Regions from separate parts of the Staphylococcus haemolyticus genome, predicted to be linked through region 1. Evidence: predicted binding sites of a transcription regulator. Region 1 holds the regulator's gene; each other region holds the start of a gene.

Region 1 (4,577 bases):
ACGTAAATTAGCAGCATTCTCGAATTCTTGAGCATGAACTGCTGCGTCTTTTTCATTTTTTACTTTTTCAATTTCTTGCTCAATTTCTTTCAAGTTGTTAGGTGTTGTATGACTTTTCAGTCTTACTTTTGAACTTGCTTCATCAATTAAATCAATTGCTTTATCGGGTAAGAAACGATCTGATACATAACGATCACTTAATTTAGCAGCCGCTTCAAGTGCTTCATCTGAAATATTGATGCGGTGATGCGCTTCATAACGATCACGTAATCCTTTTAAAATTGCAATTGTGTCTTCAACTGTTGGTTCATCAACTTGAATAGGTTGGAAACGACGTTCTAACGCTGCATCTTTCTCGATGTTTTTACGATATTCATCTAATGTTGTCGCACCGATACATTGTAATTCACCACGTGCTAATGCTGGTTTTAATATATTTGACGCATCGATTGCGCCTTCAGCTCCACCAGCACCAACTAATGTGTGTAATTCATCAATGAATAAGATTACGTTACCAGCTTGATGAATTTCTTCCATTACCTTTTTCAAACGTTCTTCAAATTCACCACGATATTTAGTACCAGCTACAACTGTTCCCATATCAAGTGACATCACGCGTTTACCTTTAAGTGTCTCAGGTACTTCATTATTAACAATAGCTTGAGCAAGACCTTCTGCAATTGCAGTTTTACCTACACCGGGTTCACCAATTAGTACAGGATTGTTTTTAGTACGACGACTTAACACTTCAATTACACGAGTAATTTCTTTATCTCTACCAACAACTGGATCTAACGTTCCATCTTTGGCAATGACAGTTAAATCACGTGCTAATCCATCTAATGTAGGGGTATTATTTGATTTATTTGCTGTAGCATTTTTATTGCTCATTTCAGGACTACCTAGCGCTTTGACGACTTGGGCACGCGCTTTCGTAATATTTAAATCAAGATTAGCAAATACGCGAGCAGCTACGCCTTCATTTTCACGAATTAAACCTAGTAATATGTGTTCTGTACCTACAAAGTTATGGTGTAACTTTCTTGCTTCATCCATTGAAAGTTCAATTACTTTCTTGGCTCTTGGTGTATAATGCAATGTTCCTGTTTGATCTTGTCCGTGACCGATTAATTTTTCGACTTCTTCAATCACTTTATCTTCGGTTATATTAAAACTTTCTAATACTTTAGCAGCAATACCTTCTGGTTCTTTCATTAAACCTAATAACAAATGTTCTGTACCTATATTAGAATGATTTAAACGTATTGCTTCTTCTTGTGCGTGTGCTAGGACACGTTGTGCACGTTCAGTTAATCTACCAAATAGCATATATTTTTGTACCTCCTATTGAGTATATTCTCTTAATATATTTGCTCTCTTTTCATTTACAGAGATTGTTTCATCTTCATCGTTATAGATAAACGCTGATTGAATACTTACCATTAATTCATTAAATTTAAAATCACTCAATGTTAAATACCCTAAATCGATACCTAATTTCACTTCACTTAAACGATAAGAAGCTTCTTCCATTGAAATGATCCGACTATTTTGTAAAATACCCAATGACCGATAAATACGGTCTAGCGTTTCTAATTCATTGTATTGAGTCAAACGTTCACGAATTTGCATTTCTTCATTTATGATTTGTTGAACAACTTCAGTTAAATTATCTATGATTTCATCTTCAGTCTTACCAAGTGTTAATTGATTTGAGATTTGATAAATATGGCCATAGACTTGCGAGCCTTCTCCATATATACCTCGAATTGTAAAACCGAAACGATTAATTGTCTGTGCAATACGATTCATACGTTTCATAATGGATAATCCTGGCAAGTGTAACATCACACTTGCTCGCATACCTGTACCAATATTTGTTGGACACGTAGTTAAATATCCTAAATGTTCATCATAACTAATGTCTAGTGATTGATCTAACGTATCATCAATCTCACTAGCTATGTTATATAAGTCTTGTAAAGATAAATCGGTGCCCATTGCTTGTATGCGTATATGATCTTCTTCATTAATCATAATGCTTATTGATTCATCTTTATTCAATAACACTGCTGATGCGGGTTGTTTAATCAGTTCAGGACTAATTAAATGTTTTGCAACAAGTTTCATTTTGTTTTGTTGATCCATTGTATCCAAACGCATTAAATCTAAATCAGGCAATACATCTTGTACTTCATTTATAACTCTGAAGCCATCTTGTTCTGATGGAAACATGAGTGGGTGAACGTGATTTTCTAAGTTTCTAGCCAATCGAATTCTTGATGACATAACAATTGGAGATTCTTCAGTTTCCTTCATCCATTCACTGATATGAGCATTCATATCACTCATTGCGCTCCACCCCGCTCTCGTCTTTCAATGCTTTTATTTCGTCTCTAACGATAGCAGCCTCTTCAAAGTTTTGTTCATCTATTAGTACATTGAGATATTTTGTTTTTTCCTCAATTTGTTTCTTGATGGCAAGTTTCTTATGAGAAGAACGAGGCGTTTTACCTACGTGTTCAAATTGTCCACCTTGTACGCGTCTTACTATATCTACGATGTCATCTTTGAAAGTGGCATAACAATTTGCACACCCGAATTTCCCTACATGCGCAATATCTTTTAATGTCATCTTACACGTTGGACATCGCTTCTCTTCTTGAAAAGCTACTTCATGGAAATTAATACCATGTTTCGTTGCCAAATGTTGCAATATTTGTTTGACGACAAATGCTTCTTCAATATCGTCTTGAAACTGAGAATGTGGGGATGGCGTTTCATTTTGTTGCCAAGGGTTTTCACCTTGAGCACATATAGAACATACCCATTTCTCAGAAGTGCCTTCTTTACTTTTTACTGTAAGTTTAACCTCTGCTTCATTTAAATGACAGTTTTCGCAAAGCACACATAGACACCTCGCTTTTCTATTAATAAAAATTAATGATTGGTAACAAACGTTTTAAAATATTCGCTCTAATAATATCTCGAGCAACAACATCCATTTTCAAAGTCTCACGATCAACTATAACTTGAATCATTCTTGCTTCTCTTTCACTAATGAGACCTTTATCTAGCAAACCATCTAAAATATAGTAAGCTTGTTGCTGGGAAATGGATGGCCCAATGATTTGCAACAGATGATTAATATACCCCGTTGCATCTTTATTTTCAATTTTGGTGATTCGGATATAACCTCCACCACCTCGTTTACTTTCTATTTCATAACCATGTTCGTTTGTGAATCTAGTTTTAATGACATAATTTAATTGAGAAGGTACACAGTCGAACCGTTGAGCAATATTTGCTCGTTGAATTTCTACCACGTCTTCATTACTTTCTTCGAATAACTTTTTAATGTATTGTTCTATGATGTCAGACATGTTGTGCATGATTTACCACCTCTTTTGACCTTCTTTGACTATATTATATGAGCATCTTTGACCTTTTTCAACCAATTTGTTTTTTAATTTTCTAAAATTATTGATGTTACATGTAAGAATTTATTGTATTATATTAGTTAAGTAAATTTAAAGGAGTAGAATTATGCATATTCTTATTGGGATTATAGGGATAATTTTCTTTTTGGCACTTGCATTTTTGTTTAGCTCTGACAGAAAAAATATCCGCTGTCAGTATGTTGGTATTTTATTAGTTATCCAACTTGTGTTCGCGTTTATTTTATTGAAAACGACAGCAGGTATTACAGTTATTGGGGGCATTTCGGAAGGATTTAACTACTTATTACAAAAAGCTGCAGAAGGGGTTAACTTCGTGTTTGGCGGATTTAAGTTTGTAGATCCTAAAAACCCACCATTCTTCTTCAGTGTGTTACTACCAATTGTATTTATTTCAGCATTAATTGGTATCTTACAATATACTCGAATCTTACCATGGATTATTAATGTTTTAGGATTCTTAATTTCTAAAATTAATGGTATGGGACGTTTAGAATCATACAATGCAGTTGCTGCTGCAATCTTAGGTCAATCTGAAGTATTCATTTCATTGAAACAACAGTTACCTTACATACCTAAACAACGTTTGTACACATTAACAGCTTCAGCAATGTCTACAGTATCAGCGTCAATTATTGGTGCATACTTCACATTGATTGAACCTAAATATGTTGTTACAGCTGTTGTATTAAACTTATTTGGTGGTTTCATTATTGCTTCAATCATTAACCCTTATAAAGTTAATGAAGAAGACGATAAACTATTAGTAGACGAAAGCGAAACTAAAAAACAGTCATTCTTCGAAATGTTAGGAGAATACATTTTAGATGGTTTCAAAGTTGCAGTAATCGTAGGCGCAATGTTAATTGGTTATATTGCAATCATCGCATTATTAAACGGTTTAGTAAGTGGTGCATTTAGCTTATTATCAGGCGGCGCAATTAAATGGGACTTCCAAACATTAATCGGATTTGTCTTTGCACCATTAGCATTCTTAGCTGGTGTACCTTGGGAAGACGCTGTTAAATCAGGTTCCGTTATGGCAACTAAATTATTATCTAATGAATTCGTTGCAATGCAATCATTAGGTAACTTAAAAGATATATCTGAACATGCGAA
Region 2 (4,577 bases), 380 kb from region 1:
AGCTAATTGATCGCTTTTGAACAATAGTACACAACTAGGATGTACTATTGTTTTTTTATTTATAATAGAAACTATTTAAATGTTCATTTTCAATGCTTTTAGTGACAAAGTTAAGTTAATAAATGACATAATTGTAATATAAATTGAATTTGTTTAAGCGTTATACTACAATACATAAGAATTACAATATAAAATAATTTAAATTGTACTTGCATTTATGAAAAATAATAATAAATGCGTCAAATTTTATAAAATATTATTATAGTTCAAGCTCAGACATCTAAGTATAAAACTCGATTCAATCATATACATTAAAATATAAAAGAATATTAACTTAAATCATATTTTTTCATGTTGTTGATCATCGGCTTTCGTTTTATCCTGATTTTCAGTGCTTTAGTAATTAATGAATTTATTAAAATTTATTATTTGATAGGGAAAGAATGTGAACAATGAAACAAGATTTTGAAAAAGGGAAACAACGTAAGACTAAAATGCGTTACATGCCTGGTTTAGATGGACTAAGAGCAATTGCTGTCTTAGGTATTATCATTTACCATTTAAACAGGAAATGGCTTACAGGTGGTTTCATAGGAGTAGATACCTTCTTCGTTATTTCTGGATATTTAATCACAAGTTTACTTTTAAAGGAATACGAAGAGCGAGGTATTATTAGCCTTAAACAATTCTGGATTCGACGAGTTAAAAGGTTACTTCCAGCAGTTGTTGCGCTATTAATCGTTGTTGGGATTGCTACATTAATATTTGAACCACAACAAATCGTTCGAGTAAAACATGATATTATCGCTGCATTATTCTATGTGTCGAATTGGTGGTATATTGCCAAAGATGTTAACTACTTCGAACAATTTTCATTTATGCCATTAAAACACTTGTGGTCACTTGCAATAGAAGAACAGTTCTATTTGTTCTTCCCATTTGTGTTGGTCATTTTACTCTTAACGATTAAAAAATATCGCAATGTTACTTTGATATTATGGATTATTTCTTTAGTTTCTTTATTAGCGATGGTCATTATTTCACAACCCAATGTTGGGTATTCGAGAGTTTATTTTGGGACAGATACTCGCTTGCAAACGTTATTATTGGGTGTGATATTAGCATTTGTATGGCCACCATTTAAATTAAAAGCCAATCCACCAAAAGTATTGCAACGTTCTATTGATGGTATAGGCATCTTAGGGCTAATAATACTTATCTACTTATTCTTTACAGTGAAAGATACTAGTGCATGGATTTATAATGGTGGATTTTATCTCATATCAGGTATGACATTATTTATTATTGCTAGTGTCGTACACCCTTCTAGTATCTTAGCAAAGGTATTAGGTCATCGTATATTTGTTTATATAGGTAAACGCTCTTATAGTTTATATTTATGGCATTTTCCTGTCATAAGTTTTATACACATTCATTTTGTTGATGGGCAACTTCCTATTTATGTGTACTTTGTTGATATCATACTTACAGTTTTATTTGCTGAGTTATCATATCGTTATATTGAAACACCATTTAGACGAGAAGGTTTAAAGGCATTTTCATTCAATTATTTAAAGCGACCTAAATTTATTAGAACAATAGTGTCAATTATTGCTGTGATACCGATAGTATTGTTATTCTTAGGTGTCTTTGATCGTTTTGGAAAAGATGAAATTGATAACAAAGCAAATTCATTCAACACGAATGATCAAGATAAATATTTAGTAAGAATGATGCCTGGGGAAAATATAAAAATCGATGGCTCGAGTAGTAATAGTAAAAGTAAAAAACAAGTTTATACTAATATTAGTCCATTACTTATTGGAGACTCAGTGATGGTAGATATTGGTGAAGAATTTAAATCTCAAGTACCTAAAGCAACTATTGATGGTAAAGTTGGGCGTCACCTACAAGAAGCGTTGTCGATAGCAGGCAATTATTCAAATTATAATAAACCATCAGATAAAGTCGTTTTAGAACTAGGTACAAATGGTGATTTTACAGAGGAAGAATTAAATCAATTAATTAATAAGTTTGGTAAAGCACAAATTTACCTTGTTAATACACGTGTTCCTCGAGATTGGCAGGATAATGTGAATAAACAACTAGCTAATGCTGCTAAGAAGCATAAGAATGTAACTTTAGTGGATTGGTACCAACGATCTGCTGGACATTCTGAATATTTTGCACCAGATGGTGTGCATCTTGAAAATAGTGGTGTAAAAGCTTTATCCGATGAAATAATCAAAACTATAAAGAAAAATTCAAAAAACAAATAATTCATTCTAGACCAGTTTAGTGATTTTAAATCATTGAACTGGTTTATTTTATTTGCAGTTTTAACGTATATTTGATGTTTATAACAAAAAAAGTGTGATAAAACAAGTAATAAAAGAAACTCACTAATTACGTCAAACTAGCTTGACCAGGCAGTTTGAGAAATTTTTAAAAGTTGAGTGTAAGTGTTGCGTAATCATTTAAGAGGGTCTATAATGTAATTAAGGTCAAAGAAAGTCAAAGTCAAAACAAACTAATTGACCTTGCTCTTATCAAATATATAGGGGTGAATAAATTTGGATATTAATCAAATGACATATGCAATTCAAGGTGCATTACAAAAAGCGGTTGAATTGAGTAAAGAAAACGAATTACAAAATATTGAAATTGAAGCTATATTAAAAGGAACTTTAGAAGAAACTGATAGTTTATTTAAAAGCATATTAGAACGAGCAAATATAGATACAGATGAATTAAATCAAGCGTATACAAATAAATTGAAAAATTATCCTTCTGTACAAGGAGATAATATTCAATATGGACAGTATATAGGAGCTAAAGCAAATGAATTATTAAATAAAGCTGAATCATATATGAAAGAATATGAAGATGAATATATTTCAATGGAACACGTCCTTCGTGCTGCGATGGATATTGATGATACTACTAAACAATTTGTTGGAAATAAAGAAGAAGTAGTGAAAGAAATAATAACTAAAGTAAGAGGGGGAAATCATGTGACTTCACAAAATCCAGAAGTAAATTATGAAGCTTTAGAAAAATATGGTCGTGACTTAGTAGAAGAAGTACGTCAAGGTAAAATGGACCCTGTTATTGGCAGGGATGAAGAAATTCGTAACACAATTCGAATCTTAAGTCGTAAAACAAAAAACAATCCAGTATTAATCGGGGAACCTGGTGTAGGTAAAACTGCAATTGTTGAAGGTTTAGCGCAACGAATTGTACGAAAAGATGTGCCTGAATCATTACTCGATAAAACAATTTTTGAATTAGATTTAAGCGCATTGGTTGCTGGTGCAAAATTTAGAGGTGAATTTGAAGAGCGACTTAAAGCAGTACTTAAAGAAGTAAAAGAGTCAGATGGACGCATTATTTTATTTATTGATGAAATTCATATGTTGGTTGGTGCAGGAAAAACAGATGGTGCAATGGACGCTGGTAACATGTTGAAACCGATGTTAGCACGTGGTGAATTGCATTGTATTGGTGCAACTACTTTAAATGAATATAGAGAATATATTGAGAAAGATTCTGCATTAGAACGTCGTTTCCAAAAAGTAGGCGTAAGTGAATCAGATGTAGAAGATACAATTTCAATTTTACGTGGATTAAAAGAACGCTATGAAGTTTATCATGGTGTACGTATTCAAGACCGTGCTTTAGTTGCAGCAGCTGAATTATCAGATCGATATATTACTGATAGATTTTTACCTGACAAAGCAATCGATTTAGTTGACCAAGCATGTGCAACTATTCGAACAGAAATGGGTTCAAATCCAACTGAATTAGACCAAGTTAATCGTCGAGTTATGCAATTAGAAATTGAAGAAAGTGCTTTGAAAAATGAATCTGACAACGCAAGTAAACATCGTTTAGAAGAATTACAAGAAGAACTTTCAAATGAAAAAGAAAAACAAGCGTCTTTACAATCTCGTGTTGAACAAGAGAAAGAAATAATTGCGAAAGTACAAGAAAAACGTGCTGAATTAGATCGCAGTCGTCAAGCTCTAGAAGATGCACAAACCGAGGGTAATTTAGAAAAAGCAGCAGAATTACAATATGGTACAATACCTCAATTAGAAAAAGAATTAAAAGAATTTGAAGAAGCTTATCAAGATGAACAAGGTGACAGCGAACGCATGATTCGTGAAGTTGTTTCTGATGAAGAAATTGGAGACATCGTAAGTCAATGGACTGGTATTCCAGTATCAAAATTAGTTGAAACTGAAAGAGAAAAATTATTAAATCTAAGTGATATCTTACACGAACGTGTTGTGGGTCAAGATAAAGCAGTAGATTTAGTATCTGATGCTGTTGTAAGAGCACGTGCAGGTATTAAAGATCCTAATAGACCGATTGGTAGTTTCTTATTCTTAGGACCAACTGGTGTAGGTAAAACTGAATTAGCAAAATCATTAGCTGCATCATTGTTTGATTCTGAGAAACACATGATTCGAATCGACATGAGTGAGTATATGGAGAAACATTCAGTTTCTAGATTGATTGGTGCCCCTCCTGGTTATGTAGGTCATGATGAAGGAGGACAATTAACAGAAGCG
Region 3 (4,577 bases), 270 kb from region 1:
AATTTTATTATAATGTGAAAGTGTGAGACATAATGAAAAAATTTGTTTCTGAAGATATATTTGAAGATGAAAATGTCCCTAAACATAATCTAAAATCTATGATGTTGAATAATGATGATTATGATGACAGTCATACATCTCAGTTTGACCTTATATTTTTATTAGTCATTTTCATTCCTCTAATCATATTATTCTTAATCTTTATTCATTAGTACTATAATAGATATACAAAGAGCCCACACGATTCTCGCATGGGCTTCTACTAAAGGGAGTCAAAATTGACCTTCGTTTATTTTGTGTAGTCTATGGGGTATACTCAGTTTACTCAAAGATATTGAAATCTACTATAGCGAAGGTACAAATTAATTATAACTTAACTTTAGATAATTTAAATCCTGTTTACAGCTTAGTAAATGACATATTATTGACTAATCATTGTACATTTTTTGAACAACAAAAGTTCAATGATGATAATAGAAAGGCTATCTTAATACTATAAATTAATAGAGGTGTAAATATGAAGCAATTCTTAATAACTGGCGGAACTGGAATGGTAGGAAGTCAATTAGTAAATGAATTAAAGAATCGCGATGTACATATTACAATACTAACTCGTAGTGATAAGCAAAGTGATGATCCAAAGATTTCTTATGTTAATTGGTCAAAAGACGGTTGGATGTCCCTAGTTCCAGATATAGATGTTGTTATTAATTTGGCTGGTGCAACTTTAAATAAACGCTGGACACCATCATATAAACAATTGATTATGACTAGTCGTATTCAGTCAACTCAAGCACTTGTCGATTTATTTAGCGACCGAGAACATAAACCTGAAGTGCTCTTTAATGCTAGTGCGATGGGTTATTATCCACCTAGTTTATATCATACTTATACAGAAAAATATCAAACACATCCGTTTGATTTTCTATCTGATGTGGTTTATCAGTGGGAACGTTTTGCTAAACGCTTTGAGTCATTTGGTACGCGAGTAATACTTGGCAGATTTAGCATGATTTTATCTGATGATGGAGGCGCCTTACAGACGATGAAGCTTCCTTATAAATTCTTCGTAGGTGGTAAATTAGGATCTGGATTCCAATGGTATTCATGGATTCACATTAATGACTTAGTACGCGCAATTCTATTCACAATCGATAATCCTAAAGCAAAAGGTCCATTCAATATGGCTGCACCAATTGCTGAACGCCAAAATTTATTTGGGTACACACTTGCGCGTGTCATGCATCGCCCTCACGAAACGTGGGTGCCATCATTCCTAATGCGATTAGCACTTGGTGAAATGTCTACGGTTGTTTTAGATACGCAAAAGGTATTACCAAATAAACTGGATGCGCTCGGTTTTACATTTAACTATCCTAATCTAAAAATTGCTTTCGAAGATTTAATAGATGCATAATAATTTAATTGGAGTTTTAAAAATGAATGACGAGAAATTAACTTATATTCTACTTATCATCGCAAGTCTATTTCTTATACTCAATGGTGTTTTCGCTTTCGAACATAATTTAATAATTATTTTAATGTCCATATCTTTCATTTTAATTGGCATTATTTTATTTATTATATCTATTCGACTGTTCCTAAAACATTCTTCAAACAATTAAAATAGTCATAAAAAAACGGGGAGTGTTAGTTTAAACACCCCCCATTTCTATGCCATGGTTAAATTTGATTATTTTTCTTCTGGTTGCATAACATTATCTATTAAACCATATTCTTTAGCTTCGTCAGCAGTTAAGAAGTTATCACGATCAGTATCTTTTTGAATTTTTTCAATACTTTGACCTGTACGTTCAGCTAAAATTTTGTTTAATTTTTCACGTGTTTTTAAAATGTGGTTAGCAGCAATTTCGATTTCAGTTGCTTGTCCTTGTGCACCACCTAATGGTTGGTGAATCATAACTTCAGCGTTTGGTAATGCAAAGCGTTTACCTTTTGCGCCAGCTGCTAATAGGAATGAACCCATTGATGCAGCCATACCGATACAAATTGTTTGTACATCTGGTTTAATATGTTGGATTGTATCATAAATTGCAAATCCAGCAGTGACACTACCACCTGGAGAATTAATATATAGATAGATGTCTTTCTCAGAGTCTTGAGCTTGTAAGAATAATAATTGTGATACAATTGAATTTGCTACATTATCATCAATTGCAGAACCTAACATAATAATACGGTCTTTCAATAAACGTGAATAAATATCGTATGCGCGTTCACCGCGATTTGTTGTTTCAATTACTGTAGGAATTAAATTCATTTATATTTCCTCCTTGTGATTAACTGTTAATTAGTATTTTACATCAAAAGTCAAAAATGGTCAAAATTTAAACTCATCTAGCACTAAGAAAAGTTGACCATATTTTAATAGATTTTGTACACTATAAACATACATTCAGATTGTACTTTTAAAATAACAATTAGTACAGAAATTTGTCTTTATCATTTAATATCTCCTCGTAGTGTAACGGATAGCACGTAAGATTCCGGTTCTTAAGATAGAGGTTCGACTCCTCTCGAGGAGGCTAATAGCTTTAATTATGCACATTTTAATTTCAAGAATGGAAGTGTGACAGAATTCTTTTTAAATTCGTCGTCCCTCTCTCAACTTGCTTTGCTTGTAGAATTTCTTAGTGAAATCCTCTTTGTTGGGGCCCCGCCCGCAAGGATTACTAGAACTGAGAAAAGCTTGATTTAAGCGGCTTCTGAGTTCAGACAGCTACTGCGAATTTGCAAAATAGTATCATCATATTATTTATGTCCCAGGCTCGTTCTTTTTTATTTGTCTTTTAATTAAAAACCAAAGAAAACTAAATTTCAGGGACTTTTCAGGGATCCAAGTCCCTAGTTCTAAAAAAAGAACTCGCCAATCCATGACGAGTTTATACTTATAATTCTATTTTTTCACCACTTCGAATTTTGTCTGCAAGTTCATTTAACTTTCTTAAACGGTGGTTGACTCCAGATTTAGATATCGGACCAGTCGATATCATTTCTCCTAGTTCTTTTAAAGAGATTTCTTGATGCTCAACTCGAAGTTTGGCAATCTCTCTTAAGCGATCAGGCAAATTATCTAATCCGATTTCCTGATTAATTAACTGAATACTTTCTACTTGTTTCATAGCGGCACTTACAGTCTTATTAAGGTTTGCAGTTTCACAATTTACTAAACGATTCACTGAATTTCTCATATCCCTAACAATTCGCACATCTTCAAACTTCAATAATGCTTGGTATCCACCTATTAAACTTAGAAAATCAGAAATTTTTTCAGCTTCTTTTAAGTAAGCAATACTACCCTTTTTTCGTTCTAAATGTTTAGCATTTAATCCATAACTATTCATTAATTTAGTTAAACCTTCAGAATGATTCTCATATTGAGAAAATATTTCTAAATGGTAGGATGATGTCTCTGGATTATTTACAGATCCTCCAGCTAAAAATGCGCCTCTTAAATAACTTCTACGCATTTCATCATCTTTAATCATGCTAGCATCAATATCGTGAACAAAAGTACCATTCTTTAATATACCAAGTTCATCTAGAATTTCTTTAGCTCGCACTTTTGTACGACAAATATAAATATTATTTTTCTTTAATTTCATTTTTTTACGAACTAGAATTTCCACTTCTACATTAAATATGCGTTTAATTAATGAATAAATTCTTCTAGCGGTCGTAGCATTCTCTGTTTGAACATTAATTACGAATTGTTGATTAGATAGGCTAAGTGCACCGTTCATACGAATTAATGCGCTAAGCTCTGCTTTGGCATTGCTTTCATCAACATCAATGCGTGTTAATTCATTCTTCATATCTGATGCAAAACTCATCACATTTCCCCCTCTAATCAATTATATATATACATGTAACTAACATCCTATATAGTTGCACTATATTACGCGAATACATTAATAAACATACGCCCTATATCATACCATAGTTATACAGATGATTAGAAGTGTTATTTTTTAGGTCTAAATTGAATCGTACTTGTCATTTCAAGTGCTAAATCATAGATCAATCTTGCTAAAACTTTAGTATTGTGACGTACTAAATGATCATCTAATATTTCGACTAAATTAGATGACGTAATCATTCTAATATTATGATCTGTAATTTTATGTTCATCCATAACAACCGGTTTAGCATTACGCTCTCTATAACGTTCTAACACTTTATCATCGTATTTATCATTACTACAGATGACATAATCAATAAAATCACTTCCAGCATGTTTATGTATCGCTTGAATATGGTCCATAACATCGTAATCTGATGTTTCTCCCGGTTGAGTCATAACATTAGATATGTATAATTTAGGTGCTTTAGAACGTAAAATAGCTTCTGACATACCTTTAACACATAAATTCGAAATAACACTTGTGTATAGTGATCCAGGTCCAAGCACGATTAAATCTGCATCTTCTAATGCGTCAATTGCTTCTTCCATAGGTTCAACATTTTCAGGTTCTAAAAAAACACGATCAATACATTTGTTTTTCTTTGGTATTTGAGATTCTCCTCGTACAATTTCTCCGTCTTCTAACACTGCG

The links. The regulator CtsR, encoded in region 1, represses protease genes until heat stress. The targets are predictions, from matches to a motif close to ATGGTCAATAAAGGTCAAACA.
Positions count from the first base shown of each region.
Region 2: clpB (ATP-dependent chaperone ClpB) is a predicted target of CtsR. The motif match lies at 2,501-2,521, and genes of this name have one in related genera.
Region 3: clpP (ATP-dependent Clp endopeptidase proteolytic subunit ClpP) is a predicted target of CtsR. The motif match lies at 2,328-2,348, and genes of this name have one in related genera.

Region 1 covers NZ_CP035291.1:2,299,773-2,304,349, forward strand. The annotation lists gene EQ029_RS11095 (ATP-dependent Clp protease ATP-binding subunit) at 1-1,329, opposite strand, end outside; gene EQ029_RS11100 (protein arginine kinase) at 1,345-2,352, opposite strand; gene EQ029_RS11105 (UvrB/UvrC motif-containing protein) at 2,345-2,908, opposite strand; gene EQ029_RS11110 (CtsR family transcriptional regulator) at 2,931-3,392, opposite strand; gene EQ029_RS11115 (NupC/NupG family nucleoside CNT transporter) at 3,547-4,577, shown strand, end outside.
Region 2 covers NZ_CP035291.1:1,923,278-1,927,854, reverse strand. The annotation lists gene EQ029_RS09280 (metal-sulfur cluster assembly factor) at 1-6, shown strand, start outside; gene EQ029_RS09275 (acyltransferase family protein) at 453-2,279, shown strand; gene clpB (ATP-dependent chaperone ClpB) at 2,574-4,577, shown strand, end outside.
Region 3 covers NZ_CP035291.1:2,027,377-2,031,953, forward strand. The annotation lists gene EQ029_RS09795 (hypothetical protein) at 33-212, shown strand; gene EQ029_RS09800 (TIGR01777 family oxidoreductase) at 518-1,417, shown strand; gene EQ029_RS09805 (hypothetical protein) at 1,440-1,625, shown strand; gene clpP (ATP-dependent Clp endopeptidase proteolytic subunit ClpP) at 1,694-2,281, opposite strand; gene whiA (DNA-binding protein WhiA) at 2,910-3,854, opposite strand; gene EQ029_RS09825 (gluconeogenesis factor YvcK family protein) at 3,986-4,577, opposite strand, start outside.